DNA from 2 places in the Psychrobacillus sp. FSL K6-1415 genome. Region 1 is predicted to be linked to the other one. Evidence: a T-box and tRNA genes for the amino acid it is inferred to sense, from the RefSeq annotation. Region 1 holds a T-box; the other holds one or more tRNA genes.

The links. The T-box of region 1 lies ahead of proS (proline--tRNA ligase). A T-box ahead of a tRNA ligase gene usually reads a tRNA of that ligase, here a tRNA-Pro.
Region 2: it encodes a tRNA-Pro, which carries the amino acid that the T-box ahead of proS (proline--tRNA ligase) is inferred to sense. The anticodon was not compared.

Annotation. Positions count from the first base shown of each region.
Region 1 is NZ_JBBOOQ010000001.1:3,228,659-3,232,131, forward strand. Features, by position in the region: gene MKY60_RS15570 (ATP-grasp domain-containing protein) at 1-46, shown strand, start outside; gene MKY60_RS15575 (TerD family protein) at 90-719, shown strand; gene proS (proline--tRNA ligase) at 822-2,261, opposite strand; T-box leader at 2,432-2,649, opposite strand; gene MKY60_RS15585 (alpha/beta fold hydrolase) at 2,876-3,473, shown strand, end outside.
Region 2 is NZ_JBBOOQ010000001.1:97,715-101,187, forward strand. Features, by position in the region: rRNA gene MKY60_RS00445 (23S ribosomal RNA) at 1-863, shown strand, start outside; rRNA gene rrf (5S ribosomal RNA) at 985-1,100, shown strand; tRNA gene MKY60_RS00455 (tRNA-Val) at 1,125-1,200, shown strand; tRNA gene MKY60_RS00460 (tRNA-Thr) at 1,214-1,289, shown strand; tRNA gene MKY60_RS00465 (tRNA-Lys) at 1,296-1,368, shown strand; tRNA gene MKY60_RS00470 (tRNA-Leu) at 1,393-1,477, shown strand; tRNA gene MKY60_RS00475 (tRNA-Gly) at 1,495-1,569, shown strand; tRNA gene MKY60_RS00480 (tRNA-Leu) at 1,585-1,673, shown strand; tRNA gene MKY60_RS00485 (tRNA-Arg) at 1,689-1,765, shown strand; tRNA gene MKY60_RS00490 (tRNA-Pro) at 1,771-1,847, shown strand; tRNA gene MKY60_RS00495 (tRNA-Ala) at 1,861-1,936, shown strand; rRNA gene MKY60_RS00500 (16S ribosomal RNA) at 2,072-3,473, shown strand, end outside.

The DNA of each region.
Region 1 (3,473 bases):
ACAACCTGTAATCTTACCATCTAAAGAATCTGCTATATTAGCTTAACCTTAAAAGGCATATAGTTGAATAAAAGAGGAGTGATATATTAATGGTGAACTTGAACAAAATAGAACTTAAGAAAAAAGGACAATCTATTAATCTCACTAAGAGCAACAATAATAATATTGGTGAAATCTTAGTAAATCTCCAATGGAATCAACAGGTCAACTCAAAATCTACTGGGTTCTTTTCCAACTTACTAGGTGGTAAATCTAAAGGAGTGGATCTAGATTTAGGCTGTTTATATGAATTAAATAATGGTGAAAAAGGGTGTATACAGGCTTTAGGAAATGCTTTTGGCACACTAAAACAATCCCCGTATATCGAACTCGATGGCGATGATCGTACTGGCTCCATATCTGGAGGAGAAAACCTTAGAATTGATGGAAATAAGTTATCCGATATTAAACGTATTCTCGTATATTCATTCATCTATAAAGGTGTAGCTAATTGGGCAGAAGCAGATGGAGTTATTACATTATCATATCCTGCTGGCCCCAATATCGAGGTTAAGCTAGATGAACATAGAAATGGGCAAATTATGTGTGCAGTTGCAATGATTGAAAATGTAAATAATGAGACTTTCAAAATTGAGCGTCTAGTAGAGTACTATAAAGGGCATAAAGAGATGGATAATGCATACGGCTGGGGTATGAACTGGGTAGCCGGATCAAAATAAAAAACTAGGGGATTTTAATAGTGTTCATAATCCTCTTTTTTAGAATAAAAAATCAACCATTTAGCAAACAATGGTTGATTTTTCTTTGTTAATCTCTAATTATTAATAGGCACGACCGAACCATACCGTATGTTTAGAATCATTTCCACAGTTGATACATGTTGCTTTTTCTGCTGGTGGATTGAATGGTATATTACGTGTCGTAAATTTTGTTTCATTCTTCACATTCTCTTCACAAGCGTCATCTCCACACCATCCTGCAAGAATCCATCCAGGAATTTCTCCTTTTTCTGTTGAATCCGTAAGATGTTGCTTTAACTGCTCTAGGGAATCTACATTTGTATGGGAGTTCTCATCACGGAATGCGCGAGCTTTATCAAGTAAGCGTGTTTGCATTGTTGTTAGCGCACCCTCAATACATTCAACAGCTGTTGCTAGCTCCACAGAAACTTTTTCAGCTTCATCACGTACTTTTATTAACGCTTGATTGTTTTCCAAATCACGAGGCCCTAACTCAATACGAACTGGTACACCTTTAAGCTCCCACTCGTTGAATTTATATCCAGGAGATTGGTCTGAATCGTCAAGACGTACACGAATACCTTTTGCTTTTAACGCTGCATAAAGCTCATCTAATTTTTCCATTATCGTTGGATTTTTCTTCCAAGGACCAACAGGAATTAGTACTACTTGAGTTGGTGCAACACGTGGAGGTAATACAAGCCCTTGCTCGTCACCATGTACCATAATAACCGAACCGATTAATCGAGTTGATGTACCCCAAGATGTTGTATGCACATGCTGATGTTTGTTTTCTTTGTTTAAATATTTGATATCAAAAGCTTCCGCAAACTTTGTCCCAAGGTAATGAGATGTTCCAGCTTGAACAGCTTTACCATCTTTCATCATAGCTTCGATAGAATATGTATCTACAGCTCCTGCAAAACGTTCGGAAGGTGTTTTCTGACCATCATATACCGGAATAGCTAAAAGCTCCTCTACAACCTCTTTGTAGATGTTAAGCATTTGCATTGTTTCGTTACGTGCTTCTTCTTCATCTACATGAGCTGTATGCCCCTCTTGCCATAAAAATTCAGAAGTACGAATGAATGGAAGAGTTTTCTTTTCCCAACGGAACACGTTTGCCCATTGGTTGATAAGCACTGGCAGATCACGATAACTCTTAATCCAATCTGAATACAAATGACCAATCATCGTTTCTGATGTTGGACGTAACGCTAAACGTTCTTCCAATTTCTCACCTGCTGCTTCCGTTACCCATGGAAGCTCTGGAGCAAATCCTTCAATATGATCCTTCTCCTTTTGAAAAAAGGATTCAGGAATTAGCATAGGGAAATAGGCATTACGATGTCCTGTTTCTTTAAAACGTCTGTTCATTTCATCTTGAATATGCTCCCAAATTTCAAAGCCATCTGGTTTAAAGGCAATACATCCACGAACTGGAGTGTAATCCATTAAATCTGCTTTCTGAATTGTGTCGATATACCATTTTGTAAAATCATTTTGTTGCTGATTTGTCATCTAAATTCCTCCTATTTAAGTCAATCCATTACACCACGGCTTAATCCGTACAGATTTTAAAATGTGTGCTTCCCATTTCAAAGTCTGTATCACCCGCTAGATATTTTAATTCGATTAGCGGAGTACTTCCTACTGCTAAACTGAATTAAAAAAGCACAGGGACATCCTCGTAAAAGGACGTCTCTGTGCTGAATAGACGTGGTACCACCTTAGTTTAGCTTAAAAAAATTTTTAAGCCCTCTAAACGTTTGGTAACGAAAACGAATCGGTTATGTTTGCATAACATCTCCGTGATAGGTTTCAACAAGAAGTGGTGATATAGCTCTCAGCGTTTGCTATACTTTCTGTTTCACAATTCTCATCTACTTGGTCACTTCGCAGATTGTATTACTAATAATATACCAAATAACCTACTTTAATACAATGTGGATTAAGGAATGCCAATAATTTTCTATTTTATATAAAAAGGTGAGACAGTAGACTTGTGATTAAAGGACTACAGCTTGCGATTCTTCTTGTGCAACTTGTGTTTGTAGAACACATCTTGCTATTCACTCATATGTTTCCTTTTGAGTATCTTATACTAGTAATTCTATTTTTATGGAGGAATTAATGTGGGATACTTTGTAAACGTTGAGCAAGGAGTAAACTTATTTGTCGAGGATATTAATCCAAGTGCAAGCAAGACAATTGTATTTTTACATGGTTGGCCATTAAGTCATGAACAATTTGAATATCAATTTGATGCCTTACCTCAAATGGGATACCGCTGCATTGGTATAGACTGGAGAGGATTTGGAAAATCTGATAAACCTATGAATGGCTACAATTACGACAGACTAGCAGATGACATTCACGCCGTAGTCCGAACGCTCCAACTTGATAATTTTACACTAATCGGCCATTCGACTGGAGGAGCAATCGCTATACGCTATACTGCTCGCCATGCTTTTGGTGTGTCAAAACTAATTTTAATAGATGCCGCGGCTCCCACTGGATTTACAAAGGAAACTGCGAATACTCTACTTACAGAAGCATTAAATGACCGCCCCAAAATGATGCAAGGAGTAACAGATACTTTTTTCTTTCAATATATTACAGCTCCATTCTCTAATTGGTTTACTGGGTTAGGATTACAAGCAGCAGGGTGGTCTACCGCAGCAATCATCAACACCTTGAGGGATGAAAACCTCAATGCAGATCTCCCCAAAA
Region 2 (3,473 bases), 3.1 Mb from region 1:
AGGTTACCCGCGACAGGACGGAAAGACCCCGTGGAGCTTTACTATAGCTTGATATTGAATTTTGGTGCAACTTGTACAGGATAGGCAGGAGCCTTAGAGCCCGGAGCGCCAGCTTCGGAGGAGGCGTCGGTGGGATACTGCCCTGGTTGTATTGAAATTCTAACCCATACCCGTAACCCGGGTAGGAGACAGTGTCAGGCGGGTAGTTTGACTGGGGCGGTCGCCTCCTAAAGTGTAACGGAGGCGCCCAAAGGTTCCCTCAGAATGGTTGGAAATCATTCGAAGAGTGTAAAGGCAGAAGGGAGCTTGACTGCGAGACCTACAAGTCGAGCAGGGTCGAAAGACGGGCTTAGTGATCCGGTGGTTCCGCATGGAAGGGCCATCGCTCAACGGATAAAAGCTACCCCGGGGATAACAGGCTTATCTCCCCCAAGAGTCCACATCGACGGGGAGGTTTGGCACCTCGATGTCGGCTCATCGCATCCTGGGGCTGTAGTCGGTCCCAAGGGTTGGGCTGTTCGCCCATTAAAGCGGTACGCGAGCTGGGTTCAGAACGTCGTGAGACAGTTCGGTCCCTATCCGTCGTGGGCGTAGGAAATTTGAGAGGAGCTGTCCTTAGTACGAGAGGACCGGGATGGACACACCGCTGGTGTACCAGTTGTTCTGCCAAGAGCATCGCTGGGTAGCTATGTGTGGACGGGATAAGTGCTGAAAGCATCTAAGCACGAAGCCCCCCTCAAGATGAGATTTCCCATTACGCAAGTAAGTAAGATCCCTCAAAGACGATGAGGTAGATAGGTTCGGGGTGGAAGCGTGGCGACACGTGCAGCTGACGAATACTAATCGATCGAGGACTTAACCAAATTTTGTTTAATGTAACAATGTCGTTTATCCAGTTTTGAAAGAATAAATTTTTTATTAAATAACCCTTGAAAAATTCTGCAGAGTTGTTATAATAAAGCATGTCTTTCAAAAGTATTCAAGTCTAGTGATGATGGCGAAGAGGTCACACCCGTTCCCATACCGAACACGGAAGTTAAGCTCTTCAGCGCCGATGGTAGTTGGGGGTCTCCCCCTGTGAGAGTAGGACGTCGCTGGGCTTGTAATAAAATTATATTTCCCATGGAGGATTAGCTCAGCTGGGAGAGCATCTGCCTTACAAGCAGAGGGTCGGCGGTTCGAGCCCGTCATCCTCCACCATATATTTACTCCTGCCGGAGTAGCTCAACTGGTAGAGCAACTGACTTGTAATCAGTAGGTTGAGGGTTCAAGTCCTTTCTCCGGCACCATTTTTAGAGCCATTAGCTCAGTTGGTAGAGCATCTGACTTTTAATCAGAGGGTCGTAGGTTCGAATCCTACATGGCTCATCACTTTTTAAGTGAATTATGTATGCGGGTGTGGCGGAACTGGCAGACGCACTAGACTTAGGATCTAGCGCCGCAAGGCGTGGGGGTTCGACTCCCTTCACCCGCACCATTTAATTTAATAACCGAGCGGAAGTAGTTCAGTGGTAGAACACCACCTTGCCAAGGTGGGGGTCGCGAGTTCGAACCTCGTCTTCCGCTCCAAAGATTCATTAAAGTGCCGGGGTGGCGGAACTGGCAGACGCACAGGACTTAAAATCCTGCGGTAGGTGACTACCGTACCGGTTCGATTCCGGTCCTCGGCACCACTTTTATGAAATATTGCGCTCGTAGCTCAATTGGATAGAGCACTTGACTACGAATCAAGAGGTTGCAGGTTCGAGTCCTGCCGAGCGCACCATATAACGGGAAGTAGCTCAGCTTGGTAGAGCACTTGGTTTGGGACCAAGGGGTCGCAGGTTCGAATCCTGTCTTCCCGACCAGTTATTACTTTTTGGGGCCTTAGCTCAGCTGGGAGAGCGCCTGCCTTGCACGCAGGAGGTCAGCGGTTCGATCCCGCTAGGCTCCACCATGAACATTGAAAACTGAACATGCAAAACGTTAAGACATACAGCCTATCAACTAACTTTGTTAGTCTGATAGCAAAACAATTTTGACATCATTTAATGATGATGCCAGCAAAACAAATGAGCTTTTTAAGTTCTCTATTATGGAGAGTTTGATCCTGGCTCAGGACGAACGCTGGCGGCATGCCTAATACATGCAAGTCGAGCGAATGACGAAGAAGCTTGCTTCTTCTGATTTAGCGGCGGACGGGTGAGTAACACGTGGGCAACCTGCCCTGTAGATTGGGATAACTCCGGGAAACCGGGGCTAATACCGAATAATCCATTTCCTCACATGGGGAGATGTTAAAAGACGGCATCTCGCTGTCACTACAGGATGGGCCCGCGGCGCATTAGCTAGTTGGTGAGGTAACGGCTCACCAAGGCGACGATGCGTAGCCGACCTGAGAGGGTGATCGGCCACACTGGGACTGAGACACGGCCCAGACTCCTACGGGAGGCAGCAGTAGGGAATCTTCCACAATGGACGAAAGTCTGATGGAGCAATGCCGCGTGAGTGAAGAAGGTTTTCGGATCGTAAAACTCTGTTGTGAGGGAAGAACAAGTACGAGAGTAACTGCTCGTACCTTGACGGTACCTCATTAGAAAGCCACGGCTAACTACGTGCCAGCAGCCGCGGTAATACGTAGGTGGCAAGCGTTGTCCGGAATTATTGGGCGTAAAGCGCGCGCAGGCGGTCCTTTAAGTCTGATGTGAAATCCCACGGCTCAACCGTGGAAGGTCATTGGAAACTGGGGGACTTGAGTACAGAAGAGGAAAGCGGAATTCCAAGTGTAGCGGTGAAATGCGTAGAGATTTGGAGGAACACCAGTGGCGAAGGCGGCTTTCTGGTCTGTAACTGACGCTGAGGCGCGAAAGCGTGGGGAGCAAACAGGATTAGATACCCTGGTAGTCCACGCCGTAAACGATGAGTGCTAAGTGTTAGGGGGTTTCCGCCCCTTAGTGCTGCAGCTAACGCATTAAGCACTCCGCCTGGGGAGTACGGTCGCAAGACTGAAACTCAAAGGAATTGACGGGGGCCCGCACAAGCGGTGGAGCATGTGGTTTAATTCGAAGCAACGCGAAGAACCTTACCAGGTCTTGACATCCCGCTGACCGGCCTAGAGATAGGCTTTTCCCTTCGGGGACAGCGGTGACAGGTGGTGCATGGTTGTCGTCAGCTCGTGTCGTGAGATGTTGGGTTAAGTCCCGCAACGAGCGCAACCCTTGATCTTAGTTGCCAGCATTCAGTTGGGCACTCTAAGGTGACTGCCGGTGATAAACCGGAGGAAGGTGGGGATGACGTCAAATCATCATGCCCCTTATGACCTGGGCTACACACGTGCTACAATGGACGGTACAGAGGGTCGCAACCCCGCGAGGGTGAGCAAATCCCATAAAACCGTTCTCAGTTCGGATTGTAGGCTGCAACTCGCCTACATGAAGCCGGAATCGCTAGTAATCGTGGATCAGCATGCCACGGTGAATACGTTCCCGGGCCTT